Regions from separate parts of the Lactococcus sp. SK2-659 genome, predicted to be linked through region 2. Evidence: riboswitches for the same ligand, from Rfam matches in the RefSeq annotation. Region 2 holds a riboswitch; the other holds the start of a gene.
What was found. Region 2 has a riboswitch for fluoride ahead of eno (phosphopyruvate hydratase). Riboswitches for the same ligand answer to the same signal wherever they lie in the genome.

Region 1 (8,252 bases), on a different contig from region 2:
GCACGTTGGGCATCTTCTTCATCAGCTTGAACACCATATGGCAGGCGAATTGCTACAAATTTATAAGTCTCATCAGAAGTTTCTTGACGCATTTCTTCGATAGCAATTTGAGCCAGACGACCTGCTAAACTAGAATCTTGACCACCAGAAATCCCTAATACAAAAGACTTAATGAAAGGATATTTTTTTAGATAATCTTTCAAAAAATCAACTGACACCCTAATTTCTTCTTTAGGATCAATGACTGGTTTCACACCAAGTTCTTTAATAATTTCATCTTGTAATGTCATTTTATCTTCCTTTTACTGACAGTTTCTATATTTTACTGACAGCTCTGTCATTAACTATTTTTAATCTAAAATTTTACTCATATAGAATTCATCAATGTATTTTCCATCAACACACATTGCCTCACGGCGAACGCCTTCTATTGTGAATCCATGTTTTTGAAAAAGGGCAATCGCAGCATAGTTATTAATCATTACCGTTAATTCTAAACGTTTTACTGCTTTTTCTTTTGCCCATCTTTCTAATTCCTCAAAAAGTTGAGAACCAATTCCTTGGTGTTGAAATTCTTTAATAATTCCTACAACAACATAGGCCGTATTTCTAATTCGATTAGCATTTCCTCTTTTGGCTGACAGAAATCCAACAAATTTTCCATCAACATCAGCACCAACTAAAAAATCAAAACGTGAAATTCGACCAATTGTTCGGCTAAAATCAAATCTTCGCTCCTCTGGTTCAAGCATCATGAACTTACTTTCTGTATCCAATTGCTTTTGGACATCCCAGAAAAGTCTTGCATCACAGAGGTCTATTCGTCTTATTCTCATCATTCATCATCCAATCTCGTCATTGATACTGTTGTACGCACCTGTGAAATTAGGCGCATTTTATGATTCCATAATTCTTGTGACAAATCTACTGGGTAAGGTTGAGGATTCAAATCACGTTTATATTCATCCCAAAGTTCCTCAAGGTTTTCACGAGCAAATTCTTTAATTTCTTGCAAGCTTGGTAATTCATATATCAATTCACCATCCACAAAAATATCTTTCAAAAGTGGATTAGCATTGAAGTCTCGCACATTTTTATTGATGTAGGTATAAAGTGGGTGGAACATGTAAATTTCTTCTGCTACATCTGGACGTTCATCAGAAAATGTAATATAATCCCCCTCTGATTTGCCATCTGCTTTTTTTGTGATTCGCCAAACTTGTTTTTTACCTGGTGTAGAAACTTTTTCAGCATTACTTGAAAGTTTAATGGTATCCTGCATTTGACCACTTTCATCTTCCATAGATACTAATTTATAAACTGCACCAAGCGCTGGCTGATCATAAGCAGTAATTAATTTAGTTCCAACTCCCCAAACATCAATTTTTGCTTTTTGCATTTTTAAACTTAAAATTGTGTTTTCATCTAAATCATTTGAAGCGTAGATTTTTGCATCAGTAAATCCTGCTTCATCAAGTTGCTGACGAACTTTTTTCGAGATATAGGCCATATCTCCAGAATCAATTCGTACACCTTGGAAATTAATTTTATCGCCAAATTCACGCGCCACTTTAATCGCTGAAGGAACTCCAACTCTTAAAGTATCATAAGTATCAACAAGGAAGACACAATCTTTATGTGTCTGTGCGTATGCTTTAAAAGCCTCATAATCATTCCCATAAGATTGAACCAAAGCATGAGCATGTGTTCCACTAGCCTTCAAACCAAAGATTTTAGCTGCACGAACGTTTGATGTCGCATCAGCACCACCAATGATTGCTGCTCGTGTTCCCCAAATGGCTGCATCCATTTCTTGAGCGCGTCTTGTCCCAAATTCCAACAAAGGGTCATCCCCAATTACAGATTTGATACGAGCAGCTTTAGTAGCAATCAAAGTTTGGAAATTTATAATATTAAGAATAGCTGTTTCGACCAACTGACATTCCGCAAGCGAACCTTCAACCTGCACTAAAGGTTCATTAGCAAAAGCAAGTTGTCCTTCTTGCATCGCTCTAACTGTTCCTGTAAAACGCAATTCTTTTAAATAATTTAGAAAATCTTCCGGATAATCTAATTCACGCAAATAGGCAATATCTGTTTCCGAGAATTTAAGGTTCTTTAAATAATCAACCATTCTTTCTAAACCAGCAAAAACAGCATAACCATTTTTAAAGGGCATCTCACGGAAAAAAACCTCAAAGACCGCCTGACGCTGATGTCGTCCAAGCTCAAAGTAAGTTTGCATCATATTAATTTGATATAAGTCCGTATGTAATGTAAGACTGTCGTCTTGATATAGATGTGGCATAATTTTTTCTCCCATATTCACTTCCGCTAATCATACCGATTTTAACGCAATTCTAATCTTTATTTTATCAAATTTTGCCCTAAATTTGTACTGGGAACCCTTTATAATTATACAATAAATTATAATTTAAATTTCGCCATGTATTTTATGTAAAACTAGTCAATTTTTTGCTCCACTTATGTTTTTTGTACTACAATAGAAGTAATGGAGAAAGGAGAGGATTATGATTAGTTATCTAAAGAAACTACTTAAACAAAATGATAGTGTAAGAATCCACTTAATAGACGGAAGTGTCGTCTCTGCCTTACATTTCAAGAAAGGTTACAGCAACGGAAATTGCCTTGTAATTGATGAGGATAACACCGAGCATTATATTAACAGTAGATACATTGTCCAAATCGAATCTTAAATTAAAGAACTCCCTTGAGGAGTTTTTCTTTAGTCTTATAGATTGCGATGAGCTATGGTACAATATAAATTGACTGATTCAAAATATTGGTAGATTAAATAATTTCAAAAATTAAGGAGAAAGCCCCCTTATGAATAAAGGGAACAGAAAAAAAGTAGGTCTATTAGGAGGAAATTTTAATCCAATTCATCATGCTCATTTAATGATGGCTGACCAAGTTGCCCAACAAATGAATTTGGATAAAGTATTACTAATGCCTGAAAATATTCCACCTCATGTCGATGAAAAAGAAACCATTTCTGCAAAACATCGAGTTAAAATGCTTGAGTTAGCAATCAAAGAAAATCCTAGACTCGGTCTTGAGTTGATTGAAATTGAACGTGGAGGAAAATCTTACAGTTATGACACGCTCAAACTCCTGACTGAAGCTAATCCTGATACCGATTATTATTTCATTATTGGTAGCGACATGGTGGAATATCTTCCCAAATGGTACAAAATTGATGAACTCCTAAAACTTGTGACATTCATTGCCTTAAGAAGAACGGATACAATCTCCAAAAGTCCTTATCCTGTTACTTGGCTTGATGCTCCCTTGTTACCAATTTCTAGTACAATGCTAAGGGAAATGTTTGCCAAAAATATTGAACCCACTTACTTCTTACCTCAAAACGTTATTGATTACATTAAAACTGAAAAATTATATAAAAAAAGATGACCCAGAGAGGTCATCTTTTTGTTTAAACTTCCAAATTTAGAACTTCTTGCGCATAAATGGATGAATTTCCATTCAAAACGTAGGCAATTGTCATAATTGGTAGGATATATTGAACCGAACCAAAGCCAAAGACCTCCGCAGCAATAAAAATTGGGCCAAAATAAGAGTTTGTTGCGGCTGAAAAAATTGAAACATAACCCGCAGCAGCCACAAATTCGACAGGTAAACCAAAGAGCATAGCCAAAGCTGCACCCAATGTTGAGCCAATAGCAAAGAGTGGTGTGACTTCCCCACCTTGGAATCCAGCAGAAATAGATAAAACCGTAAAGATTAATTTTAATATCCAATCATATCCATTGATATGTCCACCGTTAAAACTTAAAGAAATCAAATTTGTCCCAAGACCAGCATAACGGTCCAAATGAATAACAAGTAAACCAATTGAGATGACAATTCCCATCAAAATAATTCTATAATAAGGATTAACAATTCTTTTAGCGACGGTTGCTTTCATAAAAGCTAAAGATTCCGCAAAAAATCTTCCTACAAGTCCAAAACAAACGGCAATGACAGCCAATTTTAATAGAACCAAAGGGTCAATATGAATGTTAGTATTGATTGCGAAAGAAAATTTTTCTAATCCCAAACTGCTTGAAGTCCAACTTGCAACATATGAACCAACCAAAGCTGGGATTAAAGCTCTATACTCAATTTTACCCAACATTAAAATTTCAATAGCAAAGAAAGTTGCCGCGATTGGCGTTTGAAAGAGCCCTGCAAAACCAGCAGCCATACCAGTAATCAAAAGTATTTTTTTAGCTTCTTTTGCTGAGAGTTTTTTACCAATCGCATGTCCAATCACACCACCAATTTGAACTGCAACTCCTTCACGACCAACACTGGCACCAAACAAATGAGAAAGCCAAGTCGAGAAAACAATCAGCGGAACAAGACGTTTTGGAATATCTTCTCGCCCATGATTCCCCGCTTCAAAAATTAGGCCCATTCCTTTTTGGCTGTCTTTACCAAAATTCTTATAAATATAAACGATTAAGAGACCGGCTAAGGTTAAAAATGGAATTAAATATAGGGCATGACTATCTCTAAATTCAGTAATATAGATAAGCCCTCGACCAAATATAGCATCAACAATACCAATTAAGCCCCCAATAATTACAGCTAAGAAGACATATAAAATTGCGCTTCTTGAAATTCCTACTTTAAAAAAATTCATTTTTGAAACTCCTTGTTTGTGAGTTTAACTCACTTTATAATATTTTACAAAACAAAAGGCGCTACAAACAAGACTACTTGGAGATAGCCTTTTGTTTGTAGGCGCCATTAGTTTTAAGATTTTATTCTTAAAGCGGTTTCGGGTGTGCACCATACCCATCATTATTAATATTTATTTTAACATTTTATGAAATATTTACAAGAAAAAGCTCAGTCGCGCATCCCATTCTTACGTTGAATTTCTTTAAGTTTATCCGGAGTAACATCTTCTCCTGTTTTTTCATCAATAACTTTGATGGTTTCAACTTGTGAGCGGAAATTTGCTTTAACACTATCGAGGTAAGCACGACGTAAAAGGGCTTGTTCTTCAAGCTCAGCTTCTGATAATCCTTCTGCTTTTTTCTTACGCGCTAATTCATTAATACGTTCTACTTGTTCATTTGTAATTGCCATTTCTTAGTTCCTTTCTTCGTGAATATTTTTAAAATTACTGACAGAACTCAAATTTTACTGACAGCTTTTTAGAGTCATAAATAAACTTTCTGTCAGTAAATTTATCAATTTTATTTTGTATTAATCAAAGAAAAATCAGCCATAACGCTTGTTAATGCAACAACTTCTGACAACAACGCAATACGATTATCACGAACTGCTAAATCTTCAGCCATAACCATTACACTCTCAAAGAAAGTTTCAATTGCAGGTGCAAGTGAATGAACAATTGCTCTGAATTTTTCTTCACCAGGCATATAAGTCCATTGATTTTGAAGAGAAATAACAACATTATAAAGTGCTTCTTCTGCATCTTCTTCAAAAAGTGTTGGATTTATTTCTTTAATATCTTTTGCTTTTTTAACCAAATTAATTGAACGTGAAACATTTTCAATTGCTGGTTTAAAAGGTTCGTGAAGTTTGTGCCCATCAATGACAAAAGCCGATTCCATCATGTTTGTAATATCAAAGCTTGAACTATTAATTGCCGCTTCAACAATATCATGACGATCGAGTTTTTCAAGCAAGAGTTTTTGAATACGTGCTTTGACAAAATCCAAAATTTCAAGATGATTTTCACCTTCAAATTGGTCAATAAATAAAGATAAATCGAAATGCCAATTCATTTTTTCAATAATACGAATCAAGCCTTGTACTGCTCGACGTAGGGCGTAAGGGTCATTTGAACCAGAAGGAATTAAACCAACATTAAAGAAAGAAAGGACTGAATCAATTTTGTCAGCTGCTGCAAGCACAGAACCAACTTTTGTTTCAGGCAATTCTCCCTCGGCTGAAGTTGGCATATAATGTTCACGAATTGCTGCAGAAACATTTGCATTTTCACCAGCTAAAAGCGCATATTTTTCACCCATTACCCCTTGTAATTCATCAAATTCTCCAACCATTCCTGTCAAAAGGTCAAATTTATAAATTTCAGCACTACGGGCAACGTCTCTTTTTTCTTCATCTGTCAAACCAGCAATATCAGCTAACTTAGCGGCTATTTCTTTTGTTCGCGCCATGTGTTCAGTAATTGAACCAATTTTAGCATGGAAAGTTACTTTAGCAAGTTTAGCGACCAAATCTTCAATTTTAAGTTTTTGGTCTTCTTTCCAGAAAAACTCTGCATCTTCAAGACGAGCAACCAAAACTTTTTCATTTCCGAGCACGACATTTTCAATATTTTCAGCGTTCCCATTACGGACAGAGATAAAGTTTGGTGCGAGTTGACCTTCTTGGTTATAAACTTCAAAATAACGTTGATTATCACGCATTGATGTCACTAAAACTTCTGCTGGAACAGAAAGATATTTAGGATCAAATGAACCAACAAAGGCAGTTGGATATTCAACAATATTATTTACTTCTTCTAATAAATCTTTATGCAAAGTAACTTGCCATTTATTTTCAGACGCAAGAGCCAAAATTTGAGCTGAAATTTCTGCTTTACGATGTTCAGCATCAACTAAAACAAAGTTTTCTGGCATTTTGCTAGCATAATCATTTGCATTTTTGAGTTCAACCTCAACATTTGCCAAGAAACGATGGCCCCGTGAAAAACGATTTGCTGTTACGTCCAATAAATCAAAAGCAACAACTTTATCTTCTAGAAGTGAAACAATCCATTGAATTGGACGAACAAAGAGAAAATCATTATTTCCCCATTTCATATAAGTTGAGAATGTCATTTTTGCGATGACTTCATCGCCAACTTTAGACAGAATTTCTTCTGCTTTTACTCCGTCAATATGTTTTTTAGCATAATAATAATCACCCTTAAGGATTAAATCATCTGGAGTAGCTCCTTGTCCTCTTGAGAAACCTTGAATCGCTTTTGACCAATTCCCTTGCGCATCTTTAGCAATTTTAGCAGATGGACCTTTAACTTCTTCATCAATCGCTTCTGACGCTTCTGCCAAACCTTCAACAATAATTGCTAAACGACGTGGAGTTGAAAATTTAATAATTTTATCAAATTCTAAACGATTTTCTTTAAGAAAAGTTTCCATTCTTTCGGCTAATTGATTGATTGAAGGAGTCACCAAATGTGCTGGAATTTCTTCCAAACCAATTTCAAGTAAGTAATTTGTCATTATTTTTCTTCTCCTTCTACAATCTTAGTATATTTTCCTTTTTTACCAAGGTATTTTTCACGCAACGCTTCATCTTTTAAGAGCGGGAAACCAAGTTTTGCACGTTCTTCAATGAAAGTTTTTGCTACCTTACGTGCCATTGTACGAACGCGATGCATATAGCCTGCACGCTCAGTTACAGAAACTGCTCCACGTGCATCAAGTAAATTGAAGGTATGTGAAGATTTCAAAATATAATCATAAGCTGGGTGAACCAAGCCTTTATCTAATAAATCAAGCGCTTCTTGTTCATATTCTCCAAAAAGTTTAAGTAAAAGCTCTTGGTTTGATTCTTCAAAGGCAAATTTAGAATGTTCGTATTCAGGTTCTTTGAAAATATCTCCGTAAGCTACGCCATTCCCCCATTCAAGGTCATAAACAGAATCAACCTCTTGAATAACTGTCGCAATACGTTCCAAACCATAAGTGATTTCTGAAGTTACGGAATCAACTTCTATTCCTCCAACTTGTTGGAAATAAGTAAATTGAGTACATTCTTGCCCATCAATCCAAACTTCCCATCCAATACCGGCACATCCCATTGAAGGATTTTCCCAGTTATCTTCAACAAAGCGAATGTCATGTTCTAAAGCATCAATTCCAAGTTCAGCTAAACTTTGAAGATAAAGTTCTTGGATATTTTTTGGAGATGGTTTTAATACAACTTGGAATTGGTGGTGTTGGAACAACCGATTTGGGTTTTCACCATAACGACCGTCAGCAGGACGACGTGAAGGTTGCACATAGGCGGCTCCCCAAGGTTCAGGTCCGTTTGAACGCAAGAAAGTGTAAGGGCTCATTGTTCCTGCTCCTACTTCATTATCATAAGCTTGCATCAAGTTTGCCCCTTGTTTAGACCAAAAGCCTTGTAGGGTCAAGATAATATCTTGAAATGCTAGTTTTTTATTTGCCATTATTTTCCTCCGAAATTCAAAAAACCGCAATTCACACACTCATCAA
Region 2 (8,252 bases):
AGCTCTGACAGACGTTCTGGCGCAAGTGGAATTAGTCCTTTTACATTTTCAAAAAATTCAGTGCGCATTTCTCCAGTGTAAGGTCTTTCGACCCATTCACCAATAACAATAAAGGTATTGTCCTCAGGAGCAATAAAAGAAAACATGAATCTTCCATCAACAGCTGGCGTAATTGGACTTACAGGAAGTCCAAGTTCAATGATTTTATCATGAATTTCATCAATTGTCTCTACGAAAATTGCTAAAGTTTCAGGATTTGGGTCATAGGTTTCATTAAGTGCTACTTCATCTTCCAAACCTAATTCTTTCCAAAAAATTTCTGCATTTTCCAAGCTATTTACGTTTAAAGTAATCATTTTTTCTCCTCTTGAGCTTTTATTTAGGAAACTTTTGACCATAAAATAAGTAAAATTGTCATTATGATAATAGATACAACGAGCAAGCTATCTCGCATTTTCCATTTGAGTTGACGGTATTTTGTACGTCCATCTCCCCCTTGATAGCCTCTGCTTTCCATTGCGACTGCTAAGTCATCCGCACGGCGGAAAGAACTGACAAATAATGGAATTAAAATTGGAATGACTGATTTGATTTTTTTCAGTAAATTTCCTTCGCCAAAATCCATTCCTCTGGCTTTTTGAGCATTCATAATCATTGTTGTGTCATCCATTAGTGTTGGAATAAAGCGTAAAGAAATAGATAACATCAAACCTAATTCGTGAACAGGGACTTTGATTTTTTTCAAAGGTCCTAAGCCTTTTTCAATTCCATCAGCCAAGGTCAATGGTGGCGTGGTCAGCGTCAAAATTGTTGACATAAAAATAATCAAGACAAAACGAAAGAAAATATAAACAGCATTAATCAAAGATTCAGTTGAAATTTTGATAAACCATAGACTAAAAATGACATGTTGACCATTAGTAAAAAGCATTTGGAAAATAACTGTGAACAGAATTAAACCAATCATTGGCCGTAGGCCTTTTAAAAAATAAGAAACTGAAATCTTGGATAATAAAACACCCGCTAAAGTGTAAAGCACTAAAAGAAGATAACCTAACCAATCGTGAGCCAAAAAGATAATGACAACAAAAGCAATCATCACCAAAAGTTTTGACCGCGGGTCCATGCGGTGAATGATACTATCACCTGGAATATAACGTCCCATCAGCATATTTTGCATCAGTTTTCACCTCCTGATTTTACTGACAGACTTGTTAGTAAATTAACAAGTTCAGCTCGTGTGATTGGCAATTTTTCAAAAGTATAGGCCCCTGTTTTTTGAAGTTGGTCAGCAAAATGAGTCGCTTTTGGCACTCCCAATTCATGTGCTTTCAAAAAATCAACTTCTTGAAAAACATCTGACGGAGTACCACAGCTGATAATATGTCCTTTTTCAAGAAGATAAACATAGTCAGCATAATCGGCCACGTCATCCATTAAATGAGTGACTAAAACAACGGTTTGACCCGTCTGATGAATACTCTCAAAAAGTTTCATCATCTCAATTCTAGCTTTTGGGTCAAGGCCCGCTGTTGGTTCATCAAGTACCAAAACTTCTGGTTCCATCGCGAGAATCCCAGCAATGGCCACACGACGCATTTGTCCTCCTGAAAGTTCAAAAGGAGATTTTTCCCAAAATTCTTTTGAAAGGCCGACCATTTCCAGTTTCTCAGCAGCAATTTTCTCAGCTTCTTCTTTTGAAATTCCAAAGTTTTGTGGTCCAAAAGCGACATCTTTTAAAACCGTTTCTTCAAAAAGTTGGCTTTCAGGAAATTGAAAGACTACACCTACTTTTTTGCGGACAGGTTTAATCTCTTTTTGTTTACTTGTTGAAGTGACAACAATATCACCTACTCTAACCGTCCCTTGTGTAGGCTGCAACAATCCATTCAGATGTTGCAAAAGTGTCGATTTACCAGAACCAGTATGCCCAATCAAAGCCGTATAACTTCCTTTTTTGACTTCTAAATCAATGTCAAAAAGGGCACGACTGGCAAAGGGACTGTTGGGCTGATAAGTATAATTTACTTTTTCAAATTTAATCATTTTTCTTTTTTCTCAAATCCAATAATATCCATTTTTTCATTAATATGTGTCAAACTCCCAGTAGCTTGATAACCAAGTTTTTCATAAAAATGGATGTTGCCTGCTTCTTGCAAAATAGTTGATAGTTCCCACCCATCTTTAGGATGGTACATCTGTTCAAGTTTCTTTATGGTCATTTGCCCCAAACCTAGATTTTGATAATCTGGTAAAATGCCAAAGTCTCCGATATGAATTTTATCTTGACCTTCAAAATCCCAAGTCACATGAGCTAGACGAACAATACCTACAATTTTTTCGTCAAATTTAATAAAAAATAAGCTCATAAATTCTTTATCAAACCATCTTTCAATTTTTGTTATGGGAGTGTTTGCTGGGTTAATCTCATCATCATGATACTTTTTCAAATAGAGACTAAAAATGAACTGATAGAGTTTCAAAACATGGTTTGATTGACTTTTTTCCACTTTTACAAGTTCAATTTCCATGATCAAATCTCCTTTATTACTGACAGAAATTCTGTCAGTAAATTTAGCGCAACTTATCAGCCAAAAGCTCTACCAATTCGTCTTCTGACAGATACTTTTCTGGTAAATCAAAGCCATTTTTTCGCAGGTCTTTCATTAAATTTGAAGAGAAGGGAACATCTAGTCCAATTTCAACCATATCCTCACTCGTTGCAAAGAGTTCAGACGGTGCCGCTTCCTTAATTATTTTTCCTGCTTTCATCACTAAAATTCGGTCAGAGCTTGCTGCTTCATCAAGGTCATGAGTAATAGATAAAACGGTCAGTTGATATTTCTCTTTAATTTCATGAATCACGCGCATAATCTCTTGACGCCCGGTTGGGTCAAGCATTGAGGTTGATTCATCAAGAATAATGATTTCAGGTCGCAAAGCAATAATTCCAGCCACGGCTACCCTTTGTTTTTGTCCACCAGAAAGTCTCGCGGGTTCGCGGGTTTTGAAATCAAGCATATTGACAGCAAGCAAAGCTTCGTCAACTCGTTTAATCATCTCTTCCCGTGGAATTCCTTGATTTTCCATACCAAAAGCGACATCATCTTCAACCGTTGCCCCAACAAATTGGTTATCCGGATTTTGAAAAACCATCCCAATCTTTCGACGAAGATTCCAGACATTTTCAGCAGTCAAAAGCTCTCCATCAATTTTGACTTTTCCTTCAAATTCTTCAAAAAGACCGTCAATCAGTCGAGCAGTCGTCGATTTCCCAGAACCATTTTGGCCAATAATCGAAACCCATTCCCCTTTTGTAATCGAAAAGGAAACCCCATTAAGCTGATTTACATCACTTTCTTTTTCATATTTAAAAACTAAATTTTCTACTTCGAGAATTTTATTCATAGCCCTTATTATACCAAATTTTAAACACTTTTAAGCATTTAGTTTTATATTTCTACTAAAAATGACATTCTTTATCGCCAAAACAAAACATTTAAAAGTTATTGCTAAACAAGAAGAAATTTTGTTATAATATTAAGGAAGTCGGAGAAGTGTCCGAGTGGCCGAAGGAGCACGCCTGGAAAGTGTGTATACGTCACAAGCGTATCGGGGGTTCGAATCCCCTCTTCTCCTTTATAAATTCACATTCTTAAAAATAAAAAAACATTAATTATAAAAATTAATGTTTTTTTATTTTTATCTATCCTGGAAAACTAGCAAGAGCTACATCTTTTCCTAATTCTTCTTCAATTCGCAAGAATTGATTATATTTTTCAACCCGTTCACTTCGAGCCATTGAACCTGTTTTTATTTGGCCAGCATGCATGGCTACCGCAAAATCGGCAATGTAGCTATCAACTGTTTCACCTGAACGGTGAGAAATCATTGTCTTATAGCCTGCTTTTCTCGCTAAACTAATTGCTTCAATCGCTTCAGTTACTGTTCCGATTTGATTAAGTTTAATCAAAATAGCATTTGCTACGCCTTTTTTAATTCCTTCTTTGAAAATTTCGGGATTTGTCACAAAAATATCGTCACCCACTAATTGAATTTTTTGACCTTGAGCTTTCGTTTGAGCTGCAAAGCCATCCCAGTCATGTTCAGAAAATCCATCTTCAATGGAAATAAGTGCTGGATATTTTTCAACTAAATTTTCATAGTAAGTCAATAGTTCTTTAGAAGTCAATTTTTGCCCTTCAAAACGATAAACTTTTTCTTTATCATCATAAAATTCACTTGAAGCTGGGTCAATGGCAATCGCAATTTCTTCACCAGGAACATATCCTGCACTTTCAATTGCTTGATAAAGTGTAGCAATTGCATTTTCAGTAGAACCAAGTTTAGGGGCAAAGCCACCTTCATCACCTACGGCTGTTTCTAGCCCTTTGTCAGCTAAAATTTTCTTCAGAGTATGGTAGATATTTGCAATTTTTTCTAAACCATTGCGAAAGCTTTCCCGTTTGACTGGTGTAATCAAAAATTCTTGAACGTCAATTCCTGAATCGGCATGTACTCCACCATTAATGACATTGAAAAATGGTTGAGGAAGTTCTAAATCAACTCCACCAAGATAGCGATAGAGTGGAATTTTTTCACTATTCGCTGCCGCGCGAGAAATGGCCATTGAAACCCCTAAAATTGCATTAGCCCCTAAACGAGATTTATTTTTTGTCCCGTCAAGCTCAATCATCAAATGATCTAATTTTGCTTGATTAAATGGTGATTGTCCTTTCAAGGCTTCATAAATTTCGCCATTGATATTTGCGACGGCTTTAGAAACGCCTTTCCCTTGAAGACGGTCTCCACCATCTCTTAATTCAACTGCTTCACGGTCTCCGGTTGATGCTCCTGAGGGTACTGCTGCGCGTCCTAGTGTTCCATCTGTTAATCTAACATCTACCTCAACGGTTGGATTTCCTCTAGAATCAAAAATTTCTCTTGCGTGGATGTTTTCGATTGTGACTGTCATAATAAATCTCCTTTTCTTTTCCTTTAATGCCTTGTAAGTCAAAGAAAAAATGGCAGACTACAAGGCAAAAAAAGACTTTGCTTTGTAGGCGCCATTAGATTCAAGCTATTTCTTGAAACGGTTTCGGGTGTGCACCATACCCATCTGCTATTAATTTACCACTTTATTTTTATGAGGTCAAATTTTTGAAACTTATATTTAAAAAATACATTTATCATTAAGCAAAATTGTGTTATAATCACTATAATTCGCTCCTGTCAGTAAAGACAGAGCCATCAGTAAGGAATGACATGAAAACACTACTTGTTCTATGTGAAGTTAAATATTGGCATGATTTTAGAGAGGGCTTGGCAAAAGTTGGCGTTTCTTTTCTTGGCTTTGATAAGAAAAAGCCTAATCGATTTGAGATTGATCAACTTGTTGCCAAAGCTGATTTCGTCATTATGAGAAACCGCAATGTGGCTCATCATTCAGTTCAATTTGCTAAAGAAGCTTGTAAAGCAACCGATACACCCTTTTGGATTAGTAGTAACTTTGGTTTAGAAACCATTATCAAGCAACTTTCTCAAACTTTTCCAGATGAATCTTTTGAAAGCACCGACCAAAATAAGAAAAGCAAAAGGAAAAATGAAAATAGAGTTCTGCAAAAGCAAAATTCCTTAGCCGAAAGTGCCCAAAGCAAAGAAAGTCAAAATTATTTAAAAGGAAAAAAGAAACATCTCCCTCTAAAATCGGCGCTAAAAGATTTCAAAATTACTGACGACGAACCAGATTTTACAAAATTATTTAAAAAATAAGCGCTGATGCATTTGTCAGTGCTTATTTTTAGTGACAGAATTTCTGTCAGAAGATAGCCGTTGGCACTTTAGTGCTTACGAATATGCTCGAATATCCATAAGTAACTTTTAAATTAATTTTTCTTTATGAATTTGTTCAAAAGTTTTTTCACCATCATTGAGTTTTTCCCAAATGACAACTTGTCCTTGTTTTCGAGATTTTGGTACATCGATAATCCGCTGATTTGATGACCCACGGAATTGGAGCATTAAGTTTTTCTTTGATAATTCAAAACGACCGTCAACTAAAATATCTAACAAATCAAGCATTTCTAATTTGTCATCTGTTTCAAGCAACATCTCTTCCCATGTATAACCTGTCCATGACCAAATATCTTTATCCGGTAACTCACGACGAATCCGTTTGAGCAAAGGAATCAAAAATGTCGTGTTCAAGAAAGGTTCCCCACCAAGAAGCGTCAATCCTTGGACATAAGGTTGAGAAAGATCAGCCATAATTTTATCTTCAAGCTCTTTGGTATAGGGCGTTCCATAACGAAATGACCAAGTGGCTTGATTATAGCAGCCCTCGCAATGAAACATACAGCCGCTCACATAAAGTGAGCAGCGCACCCCTTCACCATCAACGAAATTGAAGGGTTTATAATCTGCAATATAATTTTGTGAGAGTTCATCAGCTCTCCATTCTCCTGGTTTTGGATTGTTCATACTTATTTCTCCGCAAAATATTTTGATTTCGCTTCGTCAACTTCGACTGAATCAATCAAATTTCCATCGTTCAAGGCTCCGACAGAACCATTCATATGTTTTACACGTGATGAAATTTCTTTGTGACGACCATGAACCATTGGACGTGCTTGCGGATTTCCAAGATATCCACAAGTTCTTTTGACAACGTCACAGGTTTTAGGATCATCATTGCCACATTGTGGACATTTAAATCCACGTTCCGTTGCCGCAAAATCTCCTTCAAAGCCACAAGCATAGCAGTGGTCAATTGGTGCATTTGTTCCAAGATATCCAATGCGATCGTAGGCAAAGTCCCAGACTGCTTCAAGAGCTTTCGGATTTTGTTGAAGAACAGGATATTCACAGTAATGAATGAATCCACCATTGGCATAAACAGGATAGTCTTTTTCAAACTCTAATTTTTCAAATGGAGTTGGATTTTTACGCACATCATAGTGGAAAGAATTAGTATAGTAATCTTTGTCAGTAATATCTGCAACTGAACCGAATTTTTCTTTATCCATTCGGCAGAAACGGTCAGTTAAACTTTCTGACGGTGTTGAGTAAACAGAATAATGATAACCAGAGGCTTTAGACCAATCTTCACAATCTTCATGCATTCGTTTCACAATTTCAATTGTAAAAGCTTTAGCTTCAGGATTATTTTCCCAAGTTGGGCCATAAAAAGTAGTCGCCACTTCATAAAGTCCAATGTAACCTAAACTTACAGTTGCACGTTCTTTATTGTACAATTCATCAACTGAACCTTCGGCATCAAGACGTCCCAATGCACCATTCATAAAGAGAATAGGTGCATTTTTAGGTTGTGCTTCTTTAGCACGTTCAACACGAAAAGCAAGGGCATCATGAGCAATTTCAATTCTTTCATTGAAGATTTCCCAGAATTTTTCTTTATTTCCAGCGGCTTCAAGAGCAATACGTGGAAGGTTAACTGTAACAACTCCAAGATTATTACGTCCAGCAGTCACGTCATTCCCATTTTCATCTTTCCAGCCTTGCAAGAATGAACGACAACCCATTGAAGCTTTAAATGAACCTGTTAATTCAACAATTTTATCATAGCTCAAAATATCAGGGTACATCCGTTTTGTTGAACATTCAAGCGCAAGTTCTTTGATGTCATAGTTTGGTGTCCCTACTTCAAGGTTAAGCCCACGTTTGAGCGTGAAAATTAATTTAGGGAAAATGGCAGTACGGTGTTCTGAACCTAAACCACCAATCCGTACTTTCAAAATTGCTTTTTGGATTTCACGCGCATACCAATCGTCTCCAAGACCAAAACCAACCGTTACAAAAGGCGTTTGACCATTTGAAGTAAACAAAGTATTAATTTCATATTCTAAAGATTGCATTGCATCATAGATATCTTTGGCTGTTTTTTCACGAGCATAAGCTTCTTGTTTTTCAGCACCATCAATCCATTTTTGTGCATCTTTTAAATGTTTTTTATAATTTAATTTCGCGTAAGGCGCCAATACTTCATCGGCACGGTCAAATGAACAACCACCATATTGTGAACTAGCCACATTAGCGATGATTTGACTGGCTTGCGCAGTTGCTGTTTGAATTGATTTTGGCGAATCTACTTGCGCATTTCCAAGTTTAAAACCATTTTCAAACATATTTTTAAAGTCAATCAAACAACAGTTAGCCATTGTAGTAAATGGACTATAATCAAGGTCATGATAATGAATATCACCTTTTTGGTGAGCATTTGCCACATGTGGCGG

Region 1: another riboswitch for fluoride. It lies ahead of LDP15_RS04235 (voltage-gated chloride channel family protein); the one in region 2 lies ahead of eno (phosphopyruvate hydratase).

The regions. Positions count from the first base shown of each region.
Region 1 is NZ_JAIWQZ020000001.1:908,860-917,111, forward strand. It holds gene nadE (ammonia-dependent NAD(+) synthetase) at 1-290, opposite strand, end outside; gene LDP15_RS04220 (GNAT family N-acetyltransferase) at 351-839, opposite strand; gene LDP15_RS04225 (nicotinate phosphoribosyltransferase) at 836-2,308, opposite strand; gene LDP15_RS04230 (nicotinate-nucleotide adenylyltransferase) at 2,848-3,435, shown strand; gene LDP15_RS04235 (voltage-gated chloride channel family protein) at 3,458-4,669, opposite strand; fluoride riboswitch at 4,761-4,835, opposite strand; gene LDP15_RS04240 (DUF896 domain-containing protein) at 4,879-5,121, opposite strand; gene glyS (glycine--tRNA ligase subunit beta) at 5,232-7,253, opposite strand; gene glyQ (glycine--tRNA ligase subunit alpha) at 7,253-8,206, opposite strand.
Region 2 is NZ_JAIWQZ020000002.1:352,325-360,576, reverse strand. It holds gene LDP15_RS08950 (thiol-disulfide isomerase) at 1-356, opposite strand, end outside; gene LDP15_RS08945 (energy-coupling factor transporter transmembrane protein EcfT) at 380-1,180, opposite strand; gene LDP15_RS08940 (energy-coupling factor ABC transporter ATP-binding protein) at 1,180-2,046, opposite strand; gene LDP15_RS08935 (GNAT family N-acetyltransferase) at 2,043-2,531, opposite strand; gene LDP15_RS08930 (energy-coupling factor ABC transporter ATP-binding protein) at 2,575-3,408, opposite strand; tRNA gene LDP15_RS08925 (tRNA-Ser) at 3,552-3,639, shown strand; gene eno (phosphopyruvate hydratase) at 3,707-4,975, opposite strand; fluoride riboswitch at 5,054-5,126, opposite strand; gene LDP15_RS08915 (DUF2325 domain-containing protein) at 5,266-5,772, shown strand; gene nrdG (anaerobic ribonucleoside-triphosphate reductase activating protein) at 5,881-6,486, opposite strand; gene nrdD (anaerobic ribonucleoside-triphosphate reductase) at 6,483-8,252, opposite strand, start outside.